DNA from 3 places in the Loigolactobacillus backii genome. Region 1 is predicted to be linked to each of the others. Evidence: a T-box and tRNA genes for the amino acid it is inferred to sense, from the RefSeq annotation. Region 1 holds a T-box; the other regions hold tRNA genes.
What was found. The T-box of region 1 lies ahead of AYR53_RS10560 (valine--tRNA ligase). A T-box ahead of a tRNA ligase gene usually reads a tRNA of that ligase, here a tRNA-Val.
Positions count from the first base shown of each region.

Region 2: it encodes a tRNA-Val, which carries the amino acid that the T-box ahead of AYR53_RS10560 (valine--tRNA ligase) is inferred to sense. The anticodon was not compared.
Region 3: it encodes a tRNA-Val, which carries the amino acid that the T-box ahead of AYR53_RS10560 (valine--tRNA ligase) is inferred to sense. The anticodon was not compared.

Region 1 covers NZ_CP014873.1:2,315,811-2,325,326, reverse strand. Annotated here, with positions in the region: gene AYR53_RS10595 (YueI family protein) at 22-501, opposite strand; gene AYR53_RS10590 (DUF1054 family protein) at 715-1,332, shown strand; gene rpsD (30S ribosomal protein S4) at 1,457-2,068, opposite strand; gene AYR53_RS10580 (GAF domain-containing protein) at 2,284-2,751, opposite strand; gene ezrA (septation ring formation regulator EzrA) at 2,909-4,624, shown strand; gene AYR53_RS10570 (cysteine desulfurase family protein) at 4,812-5,960, shown strand; gene thiI (tRNA uracil 4-sulfurtransferase ThiI) at 5,982-7,199, shown strand; T-box leader at 7,336-7,550, shown strand; gene AYR53_RS10560 (valine--tRNA ligase) at 7,599-9,516, shown strand, end outside.
Region 2 covers NZ_CP014873.1:2,598,819-2,608,334, reverse strand. Annotated here, with positions in the region: rRNA gene AYR53_RS12035 (23S ribosomal RNA) at 1-1,200, shown strand, start outside; rRNA gene rrf (5S ribosomal RNA) at 1,287-1,403, shown strand; tRNA gene AYR53_RS12025 (tRNA-Asn) at 1,415-1,487, shown strand; tRNA gene AYR53_RS12020 (tRNA-Ser) at 1,497-1,587, shown strand; tRNA gene AYR53_RS12015 (tRNA-Glu) at 1,600-1,671, shown strand; tRNA gene AYR53_RS12010 (tRNA-Val) at 1,678-1,750, shown strand; tRNA gene AYR53_RS12005 (tRNA-Asp) at 1,758-1,831, shown strand; tRNA gene AYR53_RS12000 (tRNA-Phe) at 1,843-1,915, shown strand; tRNA gene AYR53_RS11995 (tRNA-Tyr) at 1,921-2,001, shown strand; tRNA gene AYR53_RS11990 (tRNA-Trp) at 2,013-2,086, shown strand; tRNA gene AYR53_RS11985 (tRNA-His) at 2,092-2,164, shown strand; tRNA gene AYR53_RS11980 (tRNA-Gln) at 2,175-2,246, shown strand; tRNA gene AYR53_RS11975 (tRNA-Cys) at 2,278-2,348, shown strand; tRNA gene AYR53_RS11970 (tRNA-Leu) at 2,388-2,471, shown strand; gene AYR53_RS11965 (antibiotic biosynthesis monooxygenase family protein) at 3,119-3,625, opposite strand; gene AYR53_RS11960 (MBL fold metallo-hydrolase) at 3,783-4,523, shown strand; gene AYR53_RS11955 (Spx/MgsR family RNA polymerase-binding regulatory protein) at 4,705-5,103, shown strand; gene AYR53_RS11950 (adaptor protein MecA) at 5,578-6,270, shown strand; gene AYR53_RS11945 (ISL3 family transposase) at 6,440-7,711, opposite strand; gene AYR53_RS11940 (competence protein CoiA) at 7,906-9,003, shown strand; gene AYR53_RS11935 (DsbA family protein) at 9,231-9,516, opposite strand, start outside.
Region 3 covers NZ_CP014873.1:1,744,629-1,754,144, forward strand. Annotated here, with positions in the region: gene AYR53_RS07765 (peptidylprolyl isomerase) at 1-122, shown strand, start outside; gene AYR53_RS07770 (CvfD/Ygs/GSP13 family RNA-binding post-transcriptional regulator) at 1,380-1,751, shown strand; gene AYR53_RS07775 (hypothetical protein) at 1,764-2,156, shown strand; rRNA gene AYR53_RS07780 (16S ribosomal RNA) at 2,628-4,196, shown strand; tRNA gene AYR53_RS07785 (tRNA-Ile) at 4,294-4,367, shown strand; tRNA gene AYR53_RS07790 (tRNA-Ala) at 4,382-4,454, shown strand; rRNA gene AYR53_RS07795 (23S ribosomal RNA) at 4,609-7,534, shown strand; rRNA gene rrf (5S ribosomal RNA) at 7,622-7,738, shown strand; tRNA gene AYR53_RS07805 (tRNA-Val) at 7,749-7,821, shown strand; tRNA gene AYR53_RS07810 (tRNA-Lys) at 7,825-7,897, shown strand; tRNA gene AYR53_RS07815 (tRNA-Leu) at 7,910-7,991, shown strand; tRNA gene AYR53_RS07820 (tRNA-Thr) at 8,013-8,085, shown strand; tRNA gene AYR53_RS07825 (tRNA-Gly) at 8,099-8,170, shown strand; tRNA gene AYR53_RS07830 (tRNA-Leu) at 8,193-8,278, shown strand; tRNA gene AYR53_RS07835 (tRNA-Arg) at 8,293-8,366, shown strand; tRNA gene AYR53_RS07840 (tRNA-Pro) at 8,372-8,445, shown strand; tRNA gene AYR53_RS07845 (tRNA-Met) at 8,458-8,531, shown strand; tRNA gene AYR53_RS07850 (tRNA-Ile) at 8,547-8,620, shown strand; tRNA gene AYR53_RS07855 (tRNA-Met) at 8,656-8,729, shown strand; tRNA gene AYR53_RS07860 (tRNA-Asp) at 8,732-8,805, shown strand; tRNA gene AYR53_RS07865 (tRNA-Phe) at 8,810-8,882, shown strand; tRNA gene AYR53_RS07870 (tRNA-Gly) at 8,902-8,972, shown strand; tRNA gene AYR53_RS07875 (tRNA-Ile) at 9,001-9,074, shown strand; tRNA gene AYR53_RS07880 (tRNA-Ser) at 9,079-9,166, shown strand; tRNA gene AYR53_RS07885 (tRNA-Glu) at 9,176-9,247, shown strand; tRNA gene AYR53_RS07890 (tRNA-Ser) at 9,278-9,365, shown strand; tRNA gene AYR53_RS07895 (tRNA-Met) at 9,375-9,448, shown strand; tRNA gene AYR53_RS07900 (tRNA-Asp) at 9,451-9,516, shown strand, end outside.

The sequences.
Region 1 (9,516 bases):
GCGTAATCTTTAGAATCTTGCTTAGTCATCATTGCGGTGAAATAGGTTATCTAACAATGACGGACGTTTTTTAGAAGCCGTTTCGGGAGCCGATTTTTCGTAGTATTGCGTAATAGTAACTTCAGAAACGTTTACCGCTTGTGGTGCCACCAATAATAGTCCAACTGCGTCAGCGCTTGTTTGTGCGGTCTCATCACTGATCATGGTAAAAGGCAAGTTATTAGCCGCGGCAAAGCTCAGGTAGGGTTGTAAACGACCTTGATCAAGCTTGCCATTTAGTAATAACTTTGTTTGCTTTAGGTCATACTGCGGAACCATTTTTTTAAAGGCTGGTAGCGTCCGTTCATCGTTTATTTCAGCAACTGTTGCTAATAGGTAAACTCGCTCCCGTAATGAGCCGAGATAACGCCGGCGCTCGTCTGGTTTAGTTTGTGGGGTGCCGCTCATTCGATCCTTAAGAAAATCTTCAACGCCGTCACCATTTGATTGATTAGCAGCCATTTTTAAACATCCTTTCTCTGATATACTAGAGAGTGTTTGGAAAAGCGGTCAGATTCTGAGGATTAGCCTAGATTGACGAATTATCTGTGAAACAGATGATTTGGCGATCATAGCTAACCGCAGGAATCTGCTTTTTCAAGCACGTTTTAGTATATTGAGTATAGCATGGAAGCTTGCAGCTGAGAAGTTTGGTGCTAGGGGAGGAAGATGAGTTTGGTATTTGAACAACGTGATTTTAGTGTCTTTGATGATCAAACGGTTGCGGGACGAATGGCCGGCATCAAAAATAAACTTGATCCTAAATTTGAAGTATTAGGCCAGGAACTAGCCGAGCAATTGACCAAGCAGAAGATGGTGACCTATGTTCAAGTGGCAAAGCATTTGCGCCGGCATGTCTACCCAGCACCAAATACTTGGTTTGCACTGGGCCCACATAAACGAGGCTATAAGATGTTGCCCCACATTGAAATTGGTTTTTGGGATGATCGTTTATTTGTCTGGCTTTGTTTATTGGAAAATATTCAAGATAACGATCGCTACGAGATGGTTATTAAGCAACAGTGTCACGCAATTTTGGCTTTAGCGAAAAAGGACAAAACTTGGCGACTTTCTGGTAATCATATGGCGAAGCCAACAGCTGACTTAACACAGACCGATTTACAGGCACAAACAAGGCGTTTTGCCACAGTAAAAAAAGGTGAATGGTTACTAGGAAAAATTTGGCCGAAAAATGATCCAATTTTTGATCAACCTGGGGCAGTTGAAGCGGAGATCAAGCAAACTGTTTCGGCATTAGTACCGTTATACCAAGATTTATTGATGGTTTTGTAATTATTAATTTAATGAGATGAGCCTTGATTAAGAATTATTTTTGTTGTGATTTTTTTCAAACACTTGCTAGATTTGACCATAAAAAAAGCCCACCACAATGTGGTAGGCTTTTTTCTCGTCAAGATTACAATAATTGGTTATAGTATTCAACGACAAGGGTTTCATCGATATCTGGTTCAAGTTCTTCACGTTCTGGAAGACGTGTTAATGAACCTTCAAGCTTGTCAGCGTCAAAGCTTACAAAAGCAGGACGACCAACAACAGCTTCAATGGCACCTTGGATAATAACTAAGTTCTTTGATTTTTCGCGAACAGAGATAACTTGGCCAACTTCAACTCGGTATGAAGGAATATCAACGCGTTTGCCATCAACCAAAATATGGCCGTGGTTAACTAATTGACGTGCTTGTGGACGAGTTGTTGCTAAGCCTAAACGGAAAACCATATTGTCTAAACGACGTTCAAGCAAGATCATGAAGTTAACACCTTGTTTACCTTCTTTAATCTTACCAGCGGCCTCAAATAAGTTTGAGAATTGGCGTTCGTTTAAACCGTACATGAAACGTAATTTTTGCTTTTCACGTAATTGAACACCATATTCAGATAACTTACGACGATTGTTAGGACCATGATCGCCAGGGGCATATGGTCGACGAGATAATTCTTTACCAGTGCCAGAAAGGGAGATTCCCAAACGGCGTGATTGTTTCCACTTTGGACCTGTATAACGAGACATAAATGTAATCCTCCAATAAATAGTTTTGGAGTAAAATAAGCTGAGTGCAAGCTCAGTATACGTGCAGTTTATTTTGCAATTTTCACCATTTGCAGCCGTAGGTTACTTATTGAACGAAGAGTAATAAACTGTTGACGTGTTTACCGCTTGCTGCTGCGTATTTTACACAAAGACCAGTATAGCTTAGCTGCTCAGTTAAAGTCAATGCTAATTGTTTAAATAGTGAGATGTGCCACTAAGGCGTGAGCGAATTCTTCTAAATCATTCTGGTCTTTAGAACTAAAACGGTCGAATTCTAAAGAATCAAGGTCTAACACACCGATTGGTTGGCCCTTTTTAATTAAAGGGACAACCATTTCAGAATTAGTCGCAGAATCACAAGCAATGTGACCCGCGAATTGGTGAACATCAGGGACAATTTGCGTTTGTTGTGTTGAAAAAGCAGTTCCGCAAACGCCCTTACCGAGAGCAATGTGCATGCAGGCTACTTTGCCAGCAAAGGGACCTAAATAAAGGTCATTTTGCTCTTGATCGTATAAATAAAAGCCGGCCCAACTGATATTTGGCAAGCTATCCTTCAATAACGCGGCGGCATTAGCCAAGTTAGAAACGTTGTGAGTTTCGTGATATAAGAGGGCGTCAACTTGTTGAGCAATGAGTGCTGTTTGGTGTTTTTCTGACATTTTATCTGTCCTTTCGTAAGGTAACTGTTCGAAAATTTTGCAATAGTAGTGAAGCGACCCCTTCACTATGCTATAATTTAGATTAGATTTTAGCCATAATTATTGGCAAATGCAAGACAAATAACTTTAATGGCGAAACGTGACGGGGGTTTTATTGATGGAGTATATCTTGATAGGCATTATTATTATTGCGCTACTGGCTTACGTCAGTGTTATTTTATACCAGCGCCGTAATTCAAAAGCCATCGATCAATTACAAACAAAGGAACAGTCATTAAATGATATTCCGGTGAAACAAACACTTAATGAAGTGCGCAAGATGAAGCTTGCAGGTCAGAGTATGACGGCTTTCCAGAAGTGGGAAAAGGCTTATCAGAAGCTTAGTCACGATTCGATTGCAAAAATGGATCAGAAATTATTGGCTGCTGAAACGGCCAATAATCACTACCACTTTTTTGAGGCACAAAAATTAATTAATGGTTTGAAACAAGAGCTTGATGATCTGCGGCAGCAACTTAATGAAATCTTAGCAGGTTTCCAACAATTAAAGAAGCGCCAAGAAAAGAATCAAGAGCAAGAAAAGACGCTTGAGGCAACTTACCAAAAATTACGCAAACAATTGTTAACCAAGAGTTTTGCGTTTGGAACGGCGACCGAACAGTTGGAAGCTAAATTAAGTTATTTGGAAAATGCACATAATAAGTTTGCTAAATTAGCCAAGCATGGCGATCATGTTGAGGCTGAGGGCGTTTTGAAACAACTAGACAAAGATACGACTGAGCTTAATGATTTAATGACTCGTATTCCCCCGCGCTATAAAGAGATCAAGACAGAATTTCCCGATCAGCTTCGCGAATTAAGAAATGGTTACGAACAGCTTGCCCAACAGCGTTACGCTTTTTATGATATTAATATTCCCGATGAATTGGATCAGCTAGATCATGATATCAGTGCAACGAATGATGATTTTGCGACCTTAGATTTAACTAAGATTGAGGCCGGTAATAAGGCAATTGAACAACGAATTGATCACCTTTATGATGTAATTGAGGCCGAAATGTCCGCGCGGCAGCAAGTGGAGAAAGATCAAGCCGATTTAGAAGAATTTATAATGCACGCCAAACGGCAGAGCCACGCATTACTAATTGAATTGGATCATTTGGATCAAAGTTATCATTTAACCCACAATGAAATTACTGACGCAGAAGAACTAAAGAAGCAAATTGATGAGATTGAGGTCAATTTTGCTGAAAATAGTCAAAAAATTTCCGATCATAAGGCCGTTTACTCAATGGTTGCGGATGACTTCAAAAATGCCTTTACGGTTCTAACTAACATTGAAGAGAAACAAAAGTCGATTAATACCAGTGTTCAGGGATTACGTAAAGGAGAGCAGGAAGCTCAAAAAAGTTTACAGTCCTTTGAATTTGAAATTAGAAATATTAAACGGCAAGTTGAAAAATTACGTTTGCCTGGGTTAGCAAAACCATACTTAGACTTTTTCTTTGTTGTAACGGATGAAATAAATCAATTGGCCGATGACCTTAATCAGGTCAAAATCAATTTAGATGATATTACAAAACAATTAATTGCAACGCAAGAGGATCTTAATAAATTAAAAGAAGAAACTAACGATTTGATCGATAGTGCACTACTTACGGAACAACTTTTACAATATTCAAATCGTTACCGCCATAGTCATGCCGAAGTTGCTCAGGCGGGTGACCAAGCATTTCAGATTTTTAATCAGCAGTATGAGTACAAGCAGGCCTTGGAGACGATTGCAACTGAGTTAGAAAAAGTTGAGCCTGGTAGCTACAAGAAAGTTGAAGATAGTTATTACAGTAGCAAACAGGACGATTTATTAGATTAAATAATGTGGGATAAGGAATAATTTTTGAGTGGGACTCATCAATTTATTCTTTATCTCATATTTTAATTGCCCATTTATCACTGCGGATAAGTGCCTTAATGAATTACTTATTTTTAGTTAGCCGTTGTGCTTTAGGTTAATTCTGCTATAATGGGAAAGAATTTTGTTAAAAAGGAAGAGTGGCAACATGATATATTTTGATAATAGTGCAACAACGGCGGCTGCACCGGAAGTTTTAAAAACTTATCAAACCGTAAGTGAAGATTTTTTCGGCAATCCATCAAGTTTGCATGCCATTGGCAATAAGGCTGATAATTTACTGACCCAATCGCGTAAACAAATCGCTAGTTTAATGAAAGTTAGGCCAGATGAAATATATTTCACTAGTGGTGGTACTGAAGGTGACAATTGGGTTGTTAAAGGAACTGCAATTGAAAAGCATCAATTTGGTAAGCATTTAATTACAACTGAGATTGAACATCCGGCCATTAAAAATTCAATGGCGCAATTAGAAAAATTAGGTTTTGAAGTTACCTATTTACCAGTAGATAAAAGGGGCTTTATTAATCCAGCTGATTTAAAAGCTGCTATTCGTTCTGATACTATTTTAGTGTCAATAATGGCAGTTAATAACGAAATTGGCAGCATTCAACCAATTAAAGAAGCGGCCACAATTTTGGAGGATTACCCTAATGTTCATTTTCATGTTGACGCCGTGCAATCAATTGGCAAAGGGCTAGAAGCATTATTGCAAACGCCGCGGATTGATTTCTTAACTTTTTCGGCACATAAATTTCATGGTCCGCGGGGAACTGGTTTTATTTACGCCAAGAAAGGCCGCATGATTGCACCATTACTAACTGGTGGTGGTCAAGAGAATAATTGGCGAAGTGGCACCGAAAATTTACCGGCAATTGCTGGAATGGCAAAGGCCTTACGCCTGTTACTAACTAATGAGGCGGCAAAGGTGGTCCAACAACGTGCGATTAAGGAAAAAATTTATCAGCACGTTAAGCAGTTACCGAAAGTGACGCTTTTTTCAGAAGATGCACAGGATTTTGCCCCACACATTCTTTGTTTTGGGATTGAGGGAGTTCGTGGCGAAACCGTTGTTCATGCTTTTGAGGATCATGATATTTATTTATCAACGACAAGCGCTTGCGCATCAAAAACCGGCGCCATTTCCGGCACATTGGCCGCAATGCACGTCCCAGAAAAGATTGCAACCAGCGCTGTTCGGGTTAGTTTGGATGAAAATAATACAATGGCGGAGGCCGACGCGTTTATTAAGGCCTTTGACCAAATCTATCATCGTTTTGAAATTATAAATTCTTAAAAGTCTGAAAGGAAGAACATTATGCAATATACAGAGATCATGGTTCGTTATGGCGAGTTGTCCACCAAAGGTAAAAACCGCCGTGATTTCATTAATCGGTTATTTGGTAACACGATGAAGGCACTTCAGGCATTTCCGGCATTACAAATTCACGCCAAACGTGATCGGCTACACATCATTTTGAATGGTGAAGATAGTCAGGCAGTTATGGCAAAATTGGGTTTAGTCTTTGGTATTCAAAATTATTCACCAACGATTCGTGTTGAACGTGATATGAATGCTGTTCGCCAGACGGCGATTGCCATGTTAAAAGAACAAGTACAGCAAGGTGCGACGTTTAAGGTTAACACGCGCCGGGCTGACCATAATTTTGAAATGGATACCAACGAAATTAATGCTGATTTAGGTGACATTATTTTAAACGCAATTCCTGAATTAACCGTGCAAATGCATAAACCAGATATTACCTTGCGCGTTGAAGTTCGACTTGATGGTATTTACCTTTCAAGTCAAACAATTCTTGGTGCCGGTGGTTTACCGGTTGGAACGGCCGGTCGTGGTATGTTAATGCTATCTGGGGGGATTGATTCACCAGTTGCAGGTTACTTAGCAATGAAGCGCGGTGTTGATTTACAAATGGTCCACTTCTTTAGCCCACCATATACAAGTGAAAAGGCGTTGGCCAAAGCAAAAGAACTAACCGCTAAAATTGCTCCTTATGCAGGAAGTATTCAGTTTATTGAGGTACCGTTTACTAAGATTCAAGAAGAAATCAAGAATAAGGTGCCCGAAGGTTATTTGATGACCATTCAGCGGCGAATGATGTTGCGGATTACGGACAAAATTCGTGAAATGCACCATGGCCTGGCCATCTTTAATGGTGAGTCATTAGGTCAAGTGGCCTCGCAAACAATGCAAAGTATGGCCGCAATTAATGATGTGACAACAACACCAATTTTACGGCCCGTTATTTCAATGGACAAAAATGAGATTATTAAGATTGCTGAGGACATTGACACTTTTGATTTGTCAGTTATGCCGTTTGAGGATTGCTGTACAATCTTTGCACCACCGGCACCAAAGACACACCCTAACATGGAAAAAACGAGAAACTATGAGAAATTAATCGATGTTGAAGGCTTGATGGCGGAATCAATTGCCGGAATTAAAACTAGTGAAATCAGACCTGATCAGCATTTCTTGGAACAAGATCAGGCAGAAATTGCTGATTTACTTTAGGCAAGTATGTGAATAAGCACAGAAAGTCGCTTTTTAAATGCGATTGGCCTAATTTGATTATGGAATACGAATCAAAATAGTTTTCCAACTCAGACTTATGGCTATTGACCTGCTCATTAATTTTTGCTACAGTAACATCAAAGCATTGAGCAAGAAAGTAACGTCTAAATTTGGGGCTAAGAGATAAAGTTCATTGGCTGAGAGAACTTTACCCACTTAAACGTGAAGGTAACTTGTGAGCTGTTAGACTGAAGTGAGTAGGTCTAGCCGGACAAGTAGTTCGTTAACGTGATGAAGTGGCGCAATAGCGCAATTTAGGTGGTACCGCGAATTTAAGCATTCGTCCTATTAATTAGGATGAATGCTTTTTTGTTTGAGTTTTTAATTATCGAGGAGATGATGGATTTGGCTGATAAAAAAGAAATGTCAACGAAGTATGATCCACAACAAGTTGAGCCCGGTCGGTACGATGAATGGCTCAGCGAAGATTTATTTAAACCATCTGGCAATCCAGATGCAAAACCTTACTCAATTGTCATTCCACCGCCAAATGTGACGGGAAAGCTACATCTTGGTCACGCTTGGGATACAACTTTGCAGGATATGATTATTCGCCAAAAGCGGATGCAAGGCTATGATGTGCTTTGGTTACCAGGAATGGATCACGCCGGGATTGCGACACAGGCTAAAGTAGAGGCCCATTTACGTGAAAAGGGTATCACCCGTTACGATCTTGGACGGGAAAAGTTTATTAAAGAAGTGTGGAACTGGGTTCATGAATATGGTGATATTATCCACCAACAGTGGGCCAAGTTAGGAATTTCCGTGGATTATTCCCGGGAACGTTTCACGCTGGATGACGGTTTATCCAAGGCCGTTCGTAAGGTCTTTGTTAATTTATATAAAAAGGGCCTAATTTATCGTGGGGAATACATCATCAATTGGGATCCTCAGGCGCGAACTGCGTTATCCGATATTGAAGTTATCCATAAGGATGATCAAGGGGCCTTTTACCACGTTAAGTACCCATTTGTTGACCCTGAGTACACTTTTGCTGGCAAACACTACATTGAAATTGCAACCACACGTCCAGAAACAATGTTTGGTGATACTGCGGTTGCTGTAAATCCTAAAGATGAACGGTACAAGGATTTGGTTGGTCGCGAAGTTGTTTTGCCATTACAAGGTCGGCACATTCCAATTATTGCTGATCAATACGTTGATATGGATTTTGGAACTGGGATGGTTAAAATCACACCGGCGCATGATCCTAATGATTTCTTGGTTGGTAATCGGCATGATTTAAAACGAATTAATACGATGAACGAAGATGCCAGTATGAATGAAAATGCTGGCAAGTATGAAGGCATGGATCGCTTTGAAGCGCGCAAGGCAATGGTGGCCGATCTAAAGGATCAAGACTACATGTTAAAAATTGACCCAATTGTTCATAGTGTTGGTCATTCAGAACGGACTGGTGTTCAAGTTGAGGCTCGTTTGTCCACGCAGTGGTTTGTTAAAATGAAACCATTAGCTGAAGCAGCTCTCAAGAATCAGGCCAGTGATCAGAAAGTTAATTTTGTTCCCGAACGATTTGAACATACCTTCACTCAGTGGATGGATAACGTTCACGATTGGGTCATCTCCCGCCAATTATGGTGGGGCCACCGAATTCCGGCCTGGTATAATAAGCAAACTGGTGAAACGTACGTTGGGATGGAAGCACCAGAAGATGCTGAAAATTGGGAACAAGATTCCGATGTTTTAGATACCTGGTTTAGTAGTGCTTTATGGCCATTTTCAACGATGGGCTGGCCGGATACAGATGCCGCCGATTTTAAACGTTATTTTCCAACTAGTACTTTAGTGACCGGCTACGACATTATCTTTTTCTGGGTTTCCCGGATGATTTTCCAAAGTCTCGAATTTACTGGTCAACGGCCATTTAAAAATGTTTTGATTCATGGCCTCATTCGTGATGAACAAGGTCGCAAGATGAGTAAATCATTAGGTAATGGGATTGATCCAATGGAAGTTATCGAGAAGTATGGTGCGGACGCCTTACGCTGGTTCTTAACCACTGGATCAACACCAGGCCAGGATATTCGTTTTTCTTACGACAAAATGGACGCGGCCTGGAACTTCATTAATAAGATTTGGAATGCAAGTCGTTTTGTAATCATGAACCTTGGTGAGATGACTGTGCCAAGTTTGCCGGATAAGGCTGATCGTGATTTGGCTGACCGCTGGATTTTAAGCCGGCTAAATTCAACCATTAAAGATGTGACACGACTATTTGACGATTTTGATTTTGGTG
Region 2 (9,516 bases), 280 kb from region 1:
AATAACCCCGTAACTTCGGAAGAAGGGGTGCTGATCTAACGATCAGCCGCAGTGAATAGGCCCAGGCGACTGTTTATCAAAAACACAGGTCTCTGCTAAATCGTAAGATGACGTATAGGGGCTGACGCCTGCCCGGTGCTGGAAGGTTAAGTGGATGAGTTAGCGCTTCGGCGCGAAGCCCAGAAATGAAGCCCCAGTAAACGGCGGCCGTAACTATAACGGTCCTAAGGTAGCGAAATTCCTTGTCGGGTAAGTTCCGACCCGCACGAAAGGCGTAACGATCTGGGCACTGTCTCGACGAGAGACTCGGTGAAATTATATTACCCGTGAAGATGCGGGTTACCCGCGACAGGACGGAAAGACCCCATGGAGCTTTACTGTAGCTTGATATTGAGTGTTTGTACAGCTTGTACAGGATAGGTAGGAGCCGTTGAAGCCGGAACGCTAGTTTCGGTGGAGGCATTGGTGGGATACTACCCTTGCTGTATGACCACTCTAACCCGCGCCACTTAGCGTGGCGGGAGACAGTGTCAGGTGGGCAGTTTGACTGGGGCGGTCGCCTCCTAAAGAGTAACGGAGGCGCCCAAAGGTTCCCTCAGAATGGTTGGAAATCATTCATAGCGTGTAAAGGCATAAGGGAGCTTGACTGCGAGACTAACAAGTCGAGCAGGGACAAAAGTCGGGCTTAGTGATCCGGTGGTTCCGTATGGAAGGGCCATCGCTCAACGGATAAAAGCTACCCTGGGGATAACAGGCTTATCTCCCCCAAGAGTCCACATCGACGGGGAGGTTTGGCACCTCGATGTCGGCTCATCGCATCCTGGGGCTGTAGTTGGTCCCAAGGGTTGGGCTGTTCGCCCATTAAAGCGGTACGCGAGCTGGGTTCAGAACGTCGTGAGACAGTTCGGTCCCTATCCGTCGCGGGCGTAGGAAATTTGAGCGGAGCTGTTCCTAGTACGAGAGGACCGGAATGGACATACCGCTGGTGTACCAGTTGTGCCGCCAGGTGCAGCGCTGGGTAGCTATGTATGGCCGGGATAAACGCTGAAAGCATCTAAGTGTGAAGCCCCCCGCAAGATTAGATTTCCCATTCCTTTATGGAAGTAAGACCCCTGAGAGATGATCAGGTAGATAGGTTGGAAGTGGAAGTGCCGTGAGGCATGGAGCGGACCAATACTAATCGGTCGAGGACTTAACCAAGTCGGAAACAATGTTTCCGCGTAGTGTTCAAAGGTCAAAGAAAATAGAAGGTCCAGTTTTGAGAGCACAAAGTTCTCAGATAGTGGTGTGGTGACAATGGCAGGAAGGATACACCTGTTCCCATGTCGAACACAGAAGTTAAGCTTCTTAGCGCCGAGAGTAGTTGGGGGAGCACCCCCTGCGAGGGTAGGACGTTGCCATGCTATTTGTTTATTCCGGCTTAGCTCAGTTGGTAGAGCACCTGACTGTTAATTAGGTTGTCGTTGGTTCGAGCCCGACAGCCGGAGTTTTTCTGTGGAGAGTTGTCCGAGTGGCTGAAGGAGCATGATTGGAAATCATGTATGCGGGCGCAAACCTGTATCAAGGGTTCGAATCCCTTACTCTCCGTCACGAGATCTCGGCCCGTTGGTCAAGTGGTTAAGACACCGCCCTTTCACGGCGGTAACATGGGTTCAAATCCCGTACGGGTCACTTAATGGAGGTTTAGCTCAGCTGGGAGAGCACCTGCCTTACAAGCAGGGGGTCACAGGTTCGAACCCTGTAATCTCCATTTCTACGGTTCCATGGTCTAGTTGGTTATGACGCCTGCCTGTCACGCAGGAGATCACGGGTTCGAGTCCCGTTGGGACCGTTTATCATAATGGCTCGGTAGCTCAGTCGGTAGAGCAATGGATTGAAGCTCCATGTGTCGGCAGTTCGATTCTGTCCCGCGCCATTTATGGAGGAGTAGCGAAGTGGCTAAACGCGGCGGACTGTAAATCCGCTCCTTCGGGTTCGGTGGTTCGAATCCACTCTCCTCCATTTTTTATAATAGGGATATAGTTCAATGGTAGAATAGCGGTCTCCAAAACCGTTGATGTGGGTTCAACTCCTACTATCCCTGCCATTATGGCGGTAGTGGCGAAGTGGTTAACGCACCGGATTGTGGCTCCGGCACGCGTGGGTTCGATTCCCACCTACCGCCCTTGTTTTATTGGGATATAGCCAAGTGGTAAGGCAACAGACTTTGACTCTGTCATGCGCTGGTTCGAATCCAGCTATCCCAGTTAGCTTTTATGGGATTTGTTCCTTAAAGATGGCGGTATAGCCAAGTGGTAAGGCAAAGGTCTGCAAAACCTCTATCACCGGTTCAAATCCGGTTACCGCCTTTTATCTTTTAAGTGGTAATCTACAAAATGGCTTAATATGCCGGTGTGGCGGAATTGGCAGACGCGCTGGATTCAAAATCCAGTTCCTTCACGGGAGTATCGGTTCGACCCCGATCACCGGTATAGTTAATAGACTGATATTTTTGAAATAAAAATATTAGTCTATTTTTTTATTTCAAAAATTAAATCTGGTTTTATTAAATTAATTTAGACCATTTAAGTAAAACTAATCTTAGCGGCCGCTAAATCAAAGGTTGAGCCTGTATTGATTAATGCTGATACGACAAGTAAAAACCATATTCTGCTAAATTTAGTAGGTCGTCAATATTAGAAAGTTTTTATACACTTTAGCATGGATTTACCTTAGTTAATTATAAGTTCACCATTAGCGGATATTTTTAATGATTTATAATAGGGCGTTATAGAAGTGGGTATTCAATCGAATATGAACTGATAGCGCAGTATTTGATGCTTATGAGTTTGAAGCATAAATAAGCATCGGTTCAAAGGATCAGGCATTGGGTATTACATTTAATGTTTGTACTGCCGACAATTGTAGTCAGAACTGTTACGCCTGATGTTGTAAAATGTTAGGTGATAAAGGACCTAAATACGTAATTAATTAAGTCGTTAATGGATGAGCACCTTGTTAATGCCGCTTAACTAATTATGTGTAAAATTTACTAATTGAGGCGGATAAATTTTTGAGTTTAAGGTCACAAAAAAAGAGTTCAGGATTTTATTCCTAGACTCTTACCTAAGACTTTGCCTTAGTTTGTTTGTTCAAGTGTATAGGTTGTTTGGTGAAATTGTTGAATATTTGGTCCGGCCTGCAAATAGGGTAGTAAGGGAGAAAAATCCTGTGAATTGCGCCAATTAAAGTAGTCAGCTTCGCGTTGCCAAATTGATAGAACAACAAATTGAATTTGCGGTGCATCTAATCGTAGTAAGAATAGTCCATTGAGGCCGATAAAGCCAGCTGCCTGATTGCCAACACGATCAAATTGTGATTGAAAGACTTTGACGGCGTCCTCAGAAGGAAACGTGAAATACATAAAATTAAAGAAGCCACTAAATTCTTGTTTACCTAAGTGTTGCCGTACAGAATAAGAAATTGGACTGTTAAAAAAGTTTTTTTGGTCCGAAACGTCAAGCAACTGAAAATCATTAGTCGATTCTGCTGGTCTTAATAGTAATAAATTTCGTTGGGGTTCACGATCGAAATAGCTAGTTAAGATATCCTGTGAACCAAATGTTGCCTGAATTTTTTTTAACATAATAATTCCTCCTCGAGTATAAATAATTACTCCACTTACATTATAACGTGATTCTCTTTAATTAGTGTAGTAAATACAAGCACTTTGTATTTTGTCTTACTAAATAGAACGTTGTAAGATAGAGGTAAAGTAAATTTATTTAATGGAGGAATTTATTATGAAGTTAACTGTACTGGGATTTTACGGTGGTTACCCTTATAAAGGAGTAGGAACTAGCGCTTATTTACTACAAACGAATGACTACAATCTATTACTTGATTGCGGTAGTGGTGCGCTTTTAAGCCTTCAAAAGCATTTGGACCCACTGCAACTTGATGCGGTGGTCCTGAGCCATTACCATCATGATCACATTGCCGATGTTGGTGTACTGCAGTATTATTGGCAGTTACATCAAGGAAAAAAACGTGAGGCCGAATTGCCAATTTACGGACATACGGCCGATCCATTACATTTTGCTTCATTAACTTTACCGGGGGTTACACACGGCGAAAGCTACACGGCCGGGCAAACAACAAACTTAGGACCTTTTTCATTAACCTTCTTACCAACAATTCATCCAGTACCGGCTTATGCTGTAAAAGTCGTTGAAATTAGAACCGGCGCAACACTAGTCTATACGGCAGATACGGCCTATTTTTCTGAATTTGCTGAATTTGCTAAGGGTGCCGACTGGTTAATTACGGATACTAATTTTTTACAGGCAAAAACTGGAAAGATTGCGCATATGACGTCGGCCCAATCTGGTTTGTTGGCCAAGACGGCTGGCGTTAAACACCAATTAATCAGTCATCTACCCCAGGATACTGATTTGAAACAGTTATTGACCGAAACTCAGGTGGCGGCCGGTAATGATTGTCAGGTTATTCGTGCTGAACAAGGTCTTCAAATTAATTTGTAGTTTTAAATTAAAAAATAATTTAGTTTTACCTTTTTTTAAAGCATTATGTGTCATTATTAATAATAAATATTTATTTTATATGATGTAGATTTTTAAAATGAAATCGCTTATACTATTCATTGAAGACGATCGATTAATAGCTATTAAGGCTAAATTGAACTTTGATGAAGGGGCGAATAGAATGGTAACACTTTATACATCCCCAAGCTGTACTTCCTGTCGTAAGGCGCGTACATGGCTTGCGGGACATGATATTCCATTTACTGAACGTAATATTTTCGCTAAACCACTTGAAGCTGCTGAAATAAAGGCAATTTTACGTATGACTGAGCGGGGAACTGAAGAGATTATTTCAACGCGATCTAAGGCCTTTCAAGAATTACATTTAGATTTGATGACGTTATCGTTAAGCCAATTAATTGCACTGATTGCTAAATACCCAGGTCTGTTGCGCCGACCAATAATAATGGACGATCGGCGGTTACAAGTTGGGTATAATGAAGATGAAATTCGACGTTTCTTGCCACGTAAGGTTCGCGCAATAGAATTGAAAAAGGCACAAATGTTAGCAGGATTATAAAAAAATAATTTTCAAATTTAATTTACCTGATTTTAAATTTGAAAATGTATTTTAGCAGCGATTAATACAAAATTATTTAACTTAAAGGATTGGGAAGGCTGGGACAAAAGTCCTGGCCTTTTCTTGTTTTCGATCACTATGCTAGAACGTGCGCCAAAAGTCCAGGTTCACGTGCCTAACTACAGCTAATCTTACGGTTATTGGATTGGCCTACGTTACCCAGTAAACCCAAAACCGACTTTTATCCCACTATCTTTCTTTGTTTACCGGCGATCAATTCAATTGAATAAGTATCCATTTCACTAATGATCCGACTAAATTTCATTAAAAGCGCTTTATTGCTTGTGTTTCTTGGCGTAATCAGTTACTATAAATACCCGAATGAATCAGTTGTGTTACTTTACAAACTAGTATTTTCAGGTACAATATATTTGTATAGTTTTACCTGAATTTGGGAAGCGGGGTGCAACAATCATGGAAATGGAACGAATTAACGAAAATACGATTCGAGTCTTGCTAAAAAATGAAGATTTGACTGAGCGGGGCATTACCGTACTTGATTTATTAGGTAATCACAAACAAATTGAAAATTTCTTTTATTCAATTCTTGAGGAAGTTGACACTGATCATCAATTCCAGTCAAATGACGCTGTAACCTTTCAGGTTTTGCCGAATAAGAATGGTTTAGAATTATTCATCAGTAAAAACGCGCCGGCTAGCGGTACGCCGATTAATGATCTCAGTGATACTGACCATGAAGCTGTCTCGGACATACTAAAAAAGCAACTTTTGGCGCGAGATGATAACGCACAACAAGAAAGTACGGCTGCCGATTCAGATGATGAGTACGGTACTTACCTGAATGATCCAGATACACCAACTAAAGAAATTGTTTTAAAATTACACGATTTTGAAGACATGGTTCAGTTAGCTAAGATTCTACATTTAGATGGGGCCGTTTCTAATTTATATCGCTACAAGGATTCTTTCTATCTACACTTAATTTTCTTTGTGGACGAGACGTCTGAATCTTCAGTTAAGGATGAAATTGCTATTGCAATGGAATATGCGGATAGGACAACTGTTACGCCAGATGTGCTTTCTGAGTACGGTAAGCGTATTATGGAAAAAAGTGCTTTAGAATTAACCCGGTATTACTTTAAATAACCTGATAATTTTTGGCAGTGTGACTAAGGTAAGTTATTGGTTCGGGCACAGTTACTTTCACTAGAATAATTACAAATAGGCATTGCGGCAAAATTTATTTTTGGCACAATGCCTATTTTTTATGGCTCTTCGTCAACTGTTGTTGGTGAATCCATATTTCGAGTTCTAATCACTTCGTGATTAGGGCTCTTTTTGTTTTGATTTTGAAAACGTATAGTACTCGAGTTCTAAACCTCCAGAAGCTGCGATAGCCAAAACTGGCTCGTTTGATCGCCTTGATTTTATTATTAGAACCTTCCAAAGGACCATTTGAATAGTGTGTGGTAAAGGTGTTACGAATCTCATCATGATGGCTTTCAAGTGTTTTAATCGTGTTCTTCATTTCTTCAGAATACGTTTTGTTATTCCAAAATGCCGCATTGTAGTTATGCCAATCTTGATGTTGGACAGCTGACCGGACGCTGTTTAAGACTTGATAAGTTTGTTCTAGTTCTGAATCCAACGATAACAGCTGATGGACAACATCGGTGGCAGCCATCCAGTAAGGAAAATTAGTCCACTTTTTGAATTGTTCAAAGTTAAGCTGTTCAGTTGGTACTAACAACAGCTTCCAGTAGCGCTTAAGGGCGTGAAATTCGCGAGAAGACGGGGTAAACTTCTTCATCACCTTGATTCTGGTTTTGTTAAACGCCCGATTTAGGGCGTTGATAATATGAAACTTGTCCATGACCACCATGGCATTGGGGAACACGGTCTGCACAAGCTTGGGGTAGGTATAATTCATATCAGTCACAATAATTTTGACGTTTTCTCGGGCAGCTTGATCGAAGCGGTAAAAATACTTCTCTAGTTTATTGATGGTTCGATAAGGGAGTAAGTCGATTAATTCATGGGTTTCGCCATTCATGAACTCAAAGCTCATGGCACCAGTAGCGCTCTTGGTACTCTTCACCTCATCCATTAAGATGATCTCTGGTAAATAGTGCCAATTGGTTTGAAAGTCTCGTTCAGCGCGCATTAACTGGCGGCCCACAAATGAATCTGATGCCGATACTTCATTGGCAATGTGCTTCAAAGAGACCGGTTCACCGAGCTTCTCTAGGCATTCTTTGCGGCTGGTGTTTGAAATTGTACAGTGTTTCGGAACTGCCAATGTTTGTGCAAGAAAGTTGCCGTGACATTCTTTACAGTGGAAATAGCGGCGCTTTAAGGCTAAGATGACGGTGTTGCTCAGAACCTTCGAGAATCTGATAGTGGTATTGCGCCAGCCGTAGTTAATAATCTTTTGATCATTGATAATCCCGCACTTGGGACAAGCCTTCGGCGTGTAATCCAAGTGGCCAGTTAAGCGAATAACCCCGTCTTCTCCAGTTTCACCGTCAGTAATTTTTAGGTTCTCGTCAGCTATTCCTAATAATAATTTTGTAGTATCATGACACATAGGGCATTTCCTTCTTTCTGAAAAATCTTCGTGGTGGTTGACTTGGATGAACGGACAGGAAATGTCCGCTTTTTTATTCTAGCCATAAATAAAAAATCTGTCATCAGTAATAGATGAAAATCTATTACCAACAACAGATATTGTAGAACCTTTTTTATCCATTTTACGGAGTTTATCTGTAAAGGGATGAGGACATGTTAATTGCAAAATATGAGGACGGCACACTTTGTTACGCCAATCAATACACCACCACTGAGTTACAAAAGATTAGGCAGCAGCATCAATTTTATTGTCCGAGTTGTGCCGCCAAAGTAAAATTACGCGTGGGGCCTTATAAAATTGCTCATTTTGCTCACCAAAATCAGTGTGCCAGCAGCAACGAGGGTGAAACTAGTGAACACTTGGCCGGTAAACTTTTTTTACTTAATTATTGTCAAAACCAAGGGTGGAAGTGTGCACTAGAGGCCTTTCTACCCGAGCTACAACAACGTCCGGATATTTTAGTAACCCTACCTCAGGTCAAAATAGCATTAGAATTTCAGTGTAGTCCAATTTCCATTAAACAATTATCTAAACGAACTGAAATGTACCGCCAAAACGGATACCGGGTTTATTGGTTACTTGGTAGTCGTTACCACGATTTACGTCATTGGTCAGCAAAAAAGCGGGCATTTTTACGTTATTCTAAGCAGGCAGGTTTTCATCTGTTTTTATTAGAAGCAGTTCAGAAAAGACTCTGGTTAGTTCATCACGTTCGGCAGTATGGGGTACCGATTAAAGTGAGTTATCAACGACAGCGATTAGGGATGATTTTGTTAACGGGCCACAAACCGCCAACTAATGCTGTGATTGAAGCCCAAACTATTTATAAGCAACTATACCGGGGTGCGCCAATTGTGCAAGGGCTACAAGCAACTTGTTACCTTGCGGGGCATCATCTAGCAGGTGCTCCTTGGGCTTGTCATTCAAATTGGCCGACACCGCCAGTTCATCGCGAAGCGGCCTTTAACTTACGGGTCCGTTTACTCCTTTTCTGTGAAGAAAAGGTTGAATTAACTGATTTAGAGATTAATTCATTTTGTAAGCAATGTAAGCAGTGCTTTTTTGAGCTACCAATATTGACCAGAACGCAAAAAAATTATTGGCAGGAACAAGTTATTCGGCTGTTTTTGGCCGAATTTAGCCAACTTGGTTTCTTTAAAAGAACAATTTCTGGCTGGCAAATCCGCTGTTTACCAATTTGGTATCCTGATTATTTTTCAAAGTTAAAAATGTTAAAAAGACTAGAATAGCCTTGCAGATCCGTATTTACAGCAATTATGGATAACCTAACGATACAATTGATAGGTTATCGTGCGAGTTATTGCAAATTATTTTGAGCTTTTAACGATTTACGTGAAACACTATTTTCTCATTATAATATGCGGGCACCGGCCTATTTTATAGTACATAAAAACCCAGCACCAAAATCTGAGTTTGACTCAGACGCCAGTTACTAGGTCGTTTTAAGCTAAGCGTATTAAAGTGTATGCAGTTTATGTGATTTATCGGGGAAACTTGGTTGGCCTAAAGCAGTTACGCCAGCAAGATTACCGTCACAAACTTGATTTAATAATTCAAATGATTGGCAGTCCTCAATTAAAATTCCATAATCTTGTTCCGGATTATCGTAATTGAAGATTACCGTTGACGGGTGCGTTTGAATGTTCATTTCGCAAGCCACGTGTTGATCGGATTCAAAACTTTCTTTAGCCAGAGCAGATTGGCGATCTTCTAGGAACATATCAACGTCAAGCTTATTAGTT
Region 3 (9,516 bases), 570 kb from region 1:
TTTTTGGTCAAGTGATTTCTGGCATGCCAATTGTTAAAAAGATCAGTCAGGTTGCCAGTGATGCCCAAGATAAGCCCAATGAGGATGTTGTTATGACAAGTGTCAAAATTGAGGAAGTCTAGGGAATATTTAGAAAAGTGAAAAAATGCTGTTGCAAATGGAAGACCACGCTTGTTTCTACTGCCGCTGACAATTGGTAGGATACGGCAGGATCCGAATTGCGGTCGGGGACAGTAATCTTCTCAATGTTTGGCACATTAGCTATTCAATTATTACGCTGTAACTATGATTGATTGTTTGCAATAATCACAATGGTCGTTGTTACTTGGGACGTTATCTATTTAGAATGAGCAACGAAACAATATTTGTTAATAGTGCTGGTGAGTTAAGTGACCGTTCTTTTTGAGTAAGTTAGCCTAAATTAGAAATACTGGTCAAAATAATTTTCCCGTATTTTTCGAGTAGTAGCTGAGTATTTTTCCGTTATTGTATTGGTAATTTAATTAAATTAGTACATTGCAGTACAAATAGGTCAACTTTTTCTGATTGGTGTGTGCGTATATTAGAAAGTAAGCGCTATCTGTTTTTAGAAAAGGACCGAACGTACTTTTTCCGGATTTAAATACTGGTTGTAAAAAATAAGAACGGTAGAGGCTGGGACAAGGGTCCGAGCCTTTTATTGTTTCTCTAGAACGAGCGCCAAAGATCTGGGTTCACGTGCCTAACTGCGTCTAATCCAGAAACCCAAAACCGATTTTTGGTCCATTCTTTACCGTCTTTTTTATTTGGCCATTCAAATTATGTGCATAGAATTATTTCACAACTCTCCCTTATTGGATTAAGTGTTCCAATAATTGTATCTTCAATTGTTAGTTAATGATCGGTCGAATGTAGAAATTTCTTTCAACGAGCTGGGCAGTAAAAAGATTTTTTGCGGATTAATTTAGGCTGATGGGATTTTGATTCTAAATTAACAATTCGTTCATTCGTGTCAGTAGATGATTATGTGGTGCAGAAATTCAGGTTCTCAATGTAGCTAGTTAATACACTTAAACAATTACTAGTGTGAAAAATCTATATTCGCAATCTCCAGTAGTAATAATTGTTGGATTTTCTGAGTTTTCCGGCCAGTAATTTAGAATTAATTGAAGTTAGTAACTGGGCCTCATTATTTTGCAGTGTTTGAATAGCGAATCTTATTTACGGAAAGGTTATAAGGACTTTAAATTCCATGAGTGACTAGCAGGTATTAATTTTTAGTTTGAAAATTTAATAAAAATTGATCTATCTGCTAGTAATACTTTTAAGGCCAGTAGTTGCACCGATAAATTGGCTTCGTTATAATATAACCTTGAATGAGACGAAAAGGGGTGATTAGAATGACTTATAAAATTGGGGATGTCGTTACTGGTTGTGTGACCGGAATTCAACCCTATGGTGCTTTTATTGCTTTGGATGACAAGGTTCAGGGACTAATTCACATTTCCGAATGCCAGCATGGCTACGTTAAGGATATTAAATCGCTTCTAAAGGTTGGTGACAAAGTTCAGGTTCAAGTCTTAGATATTGACGAATTCACTCAAAAAATAAGTTTATCAATGCGAACACTAGAAAAGCACGCAGAAGTTTCCTCTAAATTTCGACGTAAGCATTATTGGACAAGTCGCGATGATAAAATTGGATTTACGCCAATTGCGGCAAATTTATCAGGTTGGATTACAGATGCACTAAAAAATCTAGTAATAAAGTAAGAGGGAATAAAGATGCAAAAAATTGCGGGCACAATAATGGTGTTTGATGGATTAGGGGCGCCGGAATTTTTAGTAACTAAAGATCACGAGGACCAATTTAAATTATTATTAACTGATTTTGATGAACAAAAAACGCCACTTGCCAATATTTTGGAGGTATTGAAAACAAAATTAAAGGTTGATGTCAGTGATTTACGTCTAAGCGAGTTAAGCAACGTCGAAGTTGATCAAAAAAAATTATCTTTATTTATTTTTGAATGGGGAAAAATTTCAACCAAGACTATGGATCACTATGCGAAAGTCTTTCAGACACAAGGTTATCAATTTAAGGCACCGCGAGAACTGCACGGTTTATTGAAGCGAATTGATATTCGGGGCGTTCCATATTTTAATAAAAAAGGTTAGAAAAGTAGTATTTCTGTAACTTAATAAATGTAAGTTTATCCGGCAACCTATTTTTTTAAAAATAAAATTACGATTTATCTTGACGCACTTTATGAATGTTGGTATAGTATTTGTTGTTGCCAATGCAGTTTCTTCTGGTTAAGTATTTAAGAAAACTATTGACAACGAATTAGATTCTTGCTAAACTGTAAAAGTTGTCGCGTTAAGCAAACTTGAATATTGATTGAATAAAAATTCAAATTGCTACTTGACAAGCAACCGCTTAATCTGCTATACTGATTGAGTTGTCGCTGACAATGATTCAATGAAGTAGACCTTTGAAAACTGAACAAAGTTTCGACAAATCAAATGTGTAGGGTCTTTTTTTAACCGTTCTTCGGACCGGTTGGAAGAAGCAAACATTTGCGAAGTCAATTCAATTTGAATTATAACTCGCTAGCAACAAAATCAATTGAGCAATCAATTTTCATTTTATATGAGAGTTTGATCCTGGCTCAGGACGAACGCTGGCGGCGTGCCTAATACATGCAAGTCGAACGCACAGATATCAACAGAAGCTGCTTGCAGTGGAAGTTAATTGATGTGAGTGGCGGACGGGTGAGTAACACGTGGGTAACCTACCCAAAAGTGGGGGATAACATTTGGAAACAGATGCTAATACCGCATAATTTAAGTGACCACATGGTCACTTAATGAAAGATGGTTTCGGCTATCACTTTTGGATGGACCCGCGGCGTATTAGCTAGTTGGTGGGATAACGGCCTACCAAGGCGATGATACGTAGCCGACCTGAGAGGGTAATCGGCCACATTGGGACTGAGACACGGCCCAAACTCCTACGGGAGGCAGCAGTAGGGAATCTTCCACAATGGACGAAAGTCTGATGGAGCAACGCCGCGTGAGTGAAGAAGGTTTTCGGATCGTAAAACTCTGTTGTTGGAGAAGAACAGGGACTAGAGTAACTGTTAGTCCTATGACGGTATCCAACCAGAAAGCCACGGCTAACTACGTGCCAGCAGCCGCGGTAATACGTAGGTGGCAAGCGTTGTCCGGATTTATTGGGCGTAAAGCGAGCGCAGGCGGTTTTTTAAGTCTGATGTGAAAGCCTTCGGCTTAACCGAAGAAGTGCATTAGAAACTGGGAAACTTGAGTGCAGAAGAGGAGAGTGGAACTCCATGTGTAGCGGTGAAATGCGTAGATATATGGAAGAACACCAGTGGCGAAGGCGGCTCTCTGGTCTGTAACTGACGCTGAGGCTCGAAAGTATGGGGAGCGAACAGGATTAGATACCCTGGTAGTCCATACCGTAAACGATGAATGCTAAGTGTTGGAGGGTTTCCGCCCTTCAGTGCTGCAGCTAACGCATTAAGCATTCCGCCTGGGGAGTACGACCGCAAGGTTGAAACTCAAAGGAATTGACGGGGGCCCGCACAAGCGGTGGAGCATGTGGTTTAATTCGAAGCTACGCGAAGAACCTTACCAGGTCTTGACATCCTTTGACCACTGTAGAGATACAGCTTTCCCTTCGGGGACAAAGTGACAGGTGGTGCATGGTTGTCGTCAGCTCGTGTCGTGAGATGTTGGGTTAAGTCCCGCAACGAGCGCAACCCTTATGACTAGTTGCCAGCATTAAGTTGGGCACTCTAGTGAGACTGCCGGTGACAAACCGGAGGAAGGTGGGGATGACGTCAAATCAGCATGCCCCTTATGACCTGGGCTACACACGTGCTACAATGGTTGGTACAACGAGTTGCGAACCCGCGAGGGTAAGCTAATCTCTTAAAGCCAATCTCAGTTCGGATTGTAGGCTGCAACTCGCCTACATGAAGTCGGAATCGCTAGTAATCGCGGATCAGCACGCCGCGGTGAATACGTTCCCGGGCCTTGTACACACCGCCCGTCACACCATGAGAGTTTGTAACACCCGAAGCCGGTGGGGTAACCTCTATGAGGAGCTAACCGTCTAAGGTGGGACAGATGATTGGGGTGAAGTCGTAACAAGGTAGCCGTAGGAGAACCTGCGGCTGGATCACCTCCTTTCTAAGGAAAATATTACGGAAACCTACACGATTTGTTGAAACTTTGTTTAGTTTTGAGAGGTTTACTTCTCACAACATAGATTAATTAGACGCTGTTTGGGCCTATAGCTCAGCTGGTTAGAGCGCACGCCTGATAAGCGTGAGGTCGATGGTTCAAGTCCATTTAGGCCCATTTCTAATTAATATGGGGGATTAGCTCAGATGGGAGAGCGCCTGCTTTGCACGCAGGAGGTCATCGGTTCGATCCCGTTATCCTCCATTTAACAGCTTTGCTGTTAAAACTTTGTACTTTGAAAACTGGATATTCTATTTTCTTTGTTTAAAAACCGAGAACACTGCGTTTTAAATGAGTTTTTTAAGAAAGTTTTTTTAATCGCTAAAACTCAAAACCACAATACCGTAGGTATTGAATAGGTTAAGTTAACAAGGGCGCACGGTGGATGCCTTGGCACTAGGAGCCGATGAAGGACGGTACTAACACCGATATGCTTCGGGGAGCTGTACGTAAGCTTTGATCCGGAGATTTCCGAATGGGGGAACCCAGCCAGCTTAGTCGCTGGTTACTAAGTTGTGAATACATAGCAGCTTAGAGGTAAACGTGGGGAACTGAAACATCTCAGTACCCGCAGGAACGGAAAGAAAAATCGATTCCCTAAGTAGCGGCGAGCGAACGGGGAACAGCCCAAACCATTGAGCTTGCTCAGTGGGGTTGTAGGACTGAACATTAGAGTTACCAAAGTTAGTGGTAGTCGAAGCAGTTGGAACGCTGCGTCAAAGAGGGTGAAAATCCCGTAGACTAAACTGCTAACCCTCTGTTCAGGATCCTGAGTACGGCGGAACACGTGAAATTCCGTCGGAATCTGGGAGGACCATCTCCCAAGGCTAAATACTACCTAGTGACCGATAGTGGACCAGTACCGTGAGGGAAAGGTGAAAAGAACCCCGGAAGGGGAGTGAAACAGTTCCTGAAACCGTGTGCCTACAAGTAGTCAGAGTCCGTTAATGGATGATGGCGTGCCTTTTGTAGAATGAACCGGCGAGTTACGTTTGCTTGCGAGGTTAAAGTGAAAAACTGGAGCCGTAGCGAAAGCGAGTCTGAAACGGGCGCTTTAGTAAGTAGACGTAGACCCGAAACCAGGTGACCTACCCATGTCCAGGTTGAAGGTGTGGTAAAACACACTGGAGGACCGAACTCGTGTATGTTGAAAAATGCTGAGATGAGGTGTGGGTAGCGGTGAAATTCCAAACGAACTTGGAGATAGCTGGTTCTCTCCGAAATAGCTTTAGGGCTAGCCTCGGAGTTAAGCATCATGGAGGTAGAGCCACTGTTTGGACTAGGGGCCCGTCTTGGGTTACTGAATTCAGATAAACTCCGAATGCCATTGATGTTCTATCCGGGAGTCAGACTATGAGTGATAAGATCCGTAGTCGAAAGGGAAACAGCCCAGACCACCAGTTAAGGTCCCTAAATTTATGTTAAGTGGAAAAGGATGTGGGGTTGCATAGACAACTAGGATGTTGGCTCAGAAGCAGCCACCATTTAAAGAGTGCGTAATAGCTCACTAGTCGAGTGACCCTGCGCCGAAAATGTACCGGGGCTAAACATAATACCGAAACTGTGGATGATCACGTTAGTGATCGTGGTAGGAGAGCGTTCTAAGGGCGTTGAAGGTCGATCGTAAGGACGACTGGAGCGCTTAGAAGTGAGAATGCCGGTATGAGTAGCGAAAGATCAGTGAGAATCTGATCCACCGAATGACTAAGGTTTCCTGGGGAAGGCTCGTCCTCCCAGGGTTAGTCGGGACCTAAGCTGAGGCCGCGAGGCGTAAGCGATGGATAACAGGTTGAGATTCCTGTACTAGTTTATTTTGTTTGAACGATGGAGGGACGCAGGAGGCTAAGGAATACGCACGATTGGAAATGTGCGTCCAAGCAATAAGTCTTAGTTTGAGTTAAAGGCTTGAACTTTTACGGACAAGTTGTGATGGGGAGTGAAATTTAAGTAACGAAGTTCCTGATGTCACACTGCCAAGAAAAGCTTCTAGTGAGAAATAAACTACCCGTACCGCAAACCGACACAGGTAGTCGAGGAGAGAATCCTCAGGTGAGCGAGAGAACTCTCGTTAAGGAACTCGGCAAAATAACCCCGTAACTTCGGAAGAAGGGGTGCTGATCTAACGATCAGCCGCAGTGAATAGGCCCAGGCGACTGTTTATCAAAAACACAGGTCTCTGCTAAATCGTAAGATGACGTATAGGGGCTGACGCCTGCCCGGTGCTGGAAGGTTAAGTGGATGAGTTAGCGCTTCGGCGCGAAGCCCAGAAATGAAGCCCCAGTAAACGGCGGCCGTAACTATAACGGTCCTAAGGTAGCGAAATTCCTTGTCGGGTAAGTTCCGACCCGCACGAAAGGCGTAACGATCTGGGCACTGTCTCGACGAGAGACTCGGTGAAATTATATTACCCGTGAAGATGCGGGTTACCCGCGACAGGACGGAAAGACCCCATGGAGCTTTACTGTAGCTTGATATTGAGTGTTTGTACAGCTTGTACAGGATAGGTAGGAGCCGTTGAAGCCGGAACGCTAGTTTCGGTGGAGGCATTGGTGGGATACTACCCTTGCTGTATGACCACTCTAACCCGCGCCACTTAGCGTGGCGGGAGACAGTGTCAGGTGGGCAGTTTGACTGGGGCGGTCGCCTCCTAAAGAGTAACGGAGGCGCCCAAAGGTTCCCTCAGAATGGTTGGAAATCATTCATAGCGTGTAAAGGCATAAGGGAGCTTGACTGCGAGACTAACAAGTCGAGCAGGGACGAAAGTCGGGCTTAGTGATCCGGTGGTTCCGTATGGAAGGGCCATCGCTCAACGGATAAAAGCTACCCTGGGGATAACAGGCTTATCTCCCCCAAGAGTCCACATCGACGGGGAGGTTTGGCACCTCGATGTCGGCTCATCGCATCCTGGGGCTGTAGTTGGTCCCAAGGGTTGGGCTGTTCGCCCATTAAAGCGGTACGCGAGCTGGGTTCAGAACGTCGTGAGACAGTTCGGTCCCTATCCGTCGCGGGCGTAGGAAATTTGAGCGGAGCTGTTCCTAGTACGAGAGGACCGGAATGGACATACCGCTGGTGTACCAGTTGTGCCGCCAGGTGCAGCGCTGGGTAGCTATGTATGGCCGGGATAAACGCTGAAAGCATCTAAGTGTGAAGCCCCCCGCAAGATTAGATTTCCCATTCCTTTATGGAAGTAAGACCCCTGAGAGATGATCAGGTAGATAGGTTGGAAGTGGAAGTGCCGTGAGGCATGGAGCGGACCAATACTAATCGGTCGAGGACTTAACCAAGTCGGAAACAACTGTTTCCGCGTAGTGTTCAAAGGTCAAAGAAAATAGAAGGTCCAGTTTTGAGAGCACAAAGTTCTCAGATAGTGGTGTGGTGACAATGGCAGGAAGGATACACCTGTTCCCATGTCGAACACAGAAGTTAAGCTTCTTAGCGCCGAGAGTAGTTGGGGGAGCACCCCCTGCGAGGGTAGGACGTTGCCATGCTATTTCATTTGGAGGTTTAGCTCAGCTGGGAGAGCACCTGCCTTACAAGCAGGGGGTCACAGGTTCGAACCCTGTAATCTCCATTTGAGCCGTTAGCTCAGTCGGTAGAGCATCTGACTTTTAATCAGAGGGTCAACAGTTCGAACCTGTTACGGCTCATTGCCAGTTTTTGCGGGTGTGGCGGAATTGGCAGACGCACTAGATTTAGGATCTAGCGCCGCGAGGCGTGGGGGTTCGAGTCCCTTCACCCGCAGTTGTATGAAGTAAGTAGTATGCCGACTTAGCTCAGTTGGTAGAGCATCTGATTTGTAATCAGAGGGTCGGGCGTTCGAATCGTCTAGTCGGCATTTTTATTGTTATGCGGAAGTAGTTCAGTGGTAGAACATCACCTTGCCATGGTGGGGGTCGCGGGTTCGAATCCCGTCTTCCGCTTAGTTCCGAGTTTTTCAACCTTGCCGGGGTGGCGGAACTGGCAGACGCACAGGACTTAAAATCCTGCGGTGAGTAATCACCGTACCGGTTCGATTCCGGTCCTCGGCATTAAATAAATATTTGCACCCATAGCGCAATTGGATAGAGTGTCTGACTACGAATCAGAAGGTTGTAGGTTCGACTCCTACTGGGTGCATTTTTCGGGAAATAGCTCAGCTTGGTAGAGCACTTGGTTTGGGACCAAGGGGTCGCAGGTTCGAATCCTGTTTTCCCGATTGATAGTTTATCGCGGTGTAGCTCAGCAGGTTAGAGCGTCCGGTTCATACCCGGGAGGTCGGGGGTTCGATTCCCTTTGCCGCGATAGGTTTTAGTGCTTGGACCTTTAGCTCAGTTGGTTAGAGCAGACGGCTCATAACCGTCCGGTCGTAGGTTCGAGTCCTACAAGGTCCATCTATGGTGGATGTTGTAAAACCATTTTATATTATCGCGGGATGGAGCAGTCTGGTAGCTCGTCGGGCTCATAACCCGAAGGTCGCAGGTTCAAACCCTGCTCCCGCAATTGGTTCCATGGTCTAGTTGGTTATGACGCCTGCCTGTCACGCAGGAGATCACGGGTTCGAGTCCCGTTGGGACCGTAATGGCTCGGTAGCTCAGTCGGTAGAGCAATGGATTGAAGCTCCATGTGTCGGCAGTTCGATTCTGTCCCGCGCCATCTTATAGTTAATAATTATGCGGGTGTAGTTTAGTGGTAAAACCACAGCCTTCCAAGCTGTTGTCGCGAGTCCGATTCTCGTCACCCGCTTTGTCTGATAATTAACTATTCATTATATGGGCCTATAGCTCAGCTGGTTAGAGCGCACGCCTGATAAGCGTGAGGTCGATGGTTCAAGTCCATTTAGGCCCATTTTGGGGAAGTACTCAAGTGGCTGAAGAGGCGCCCCTGCTAAGGGTGTAGGCGGGTTATACCGCGCGAGAGTTCGAATCTCTCCTTCTCCGTTTTTTGATGGCCCGTTGGTCAAGTGGTTAAGACACCGCCCTTTCACGGCGGTAACATGGGTTCAAATCCCGTACGGGTCATGGTACATCATATAGTTAATTTTTAGTCTTGGAGGATTACCCAAGTGGCTGAAGGGAACGGTCTTGAAAACCGTCAGGTGTGTAATAGCACGCGAGAGTTCGAATCTCTCATCCTCCTTTATATTATCGCGGGATGGAGCAGTCTGGTAGCTCGTCGGGCTCATAACCCGAAGGTCGCAGGTTCAAACCCTGCTCCCGCAATTGGTTCCATGGTCTAGTTGGTTATGACGCCTGCCTGTCACGCAGGAGATCACGGGTCCGAGTCCCGT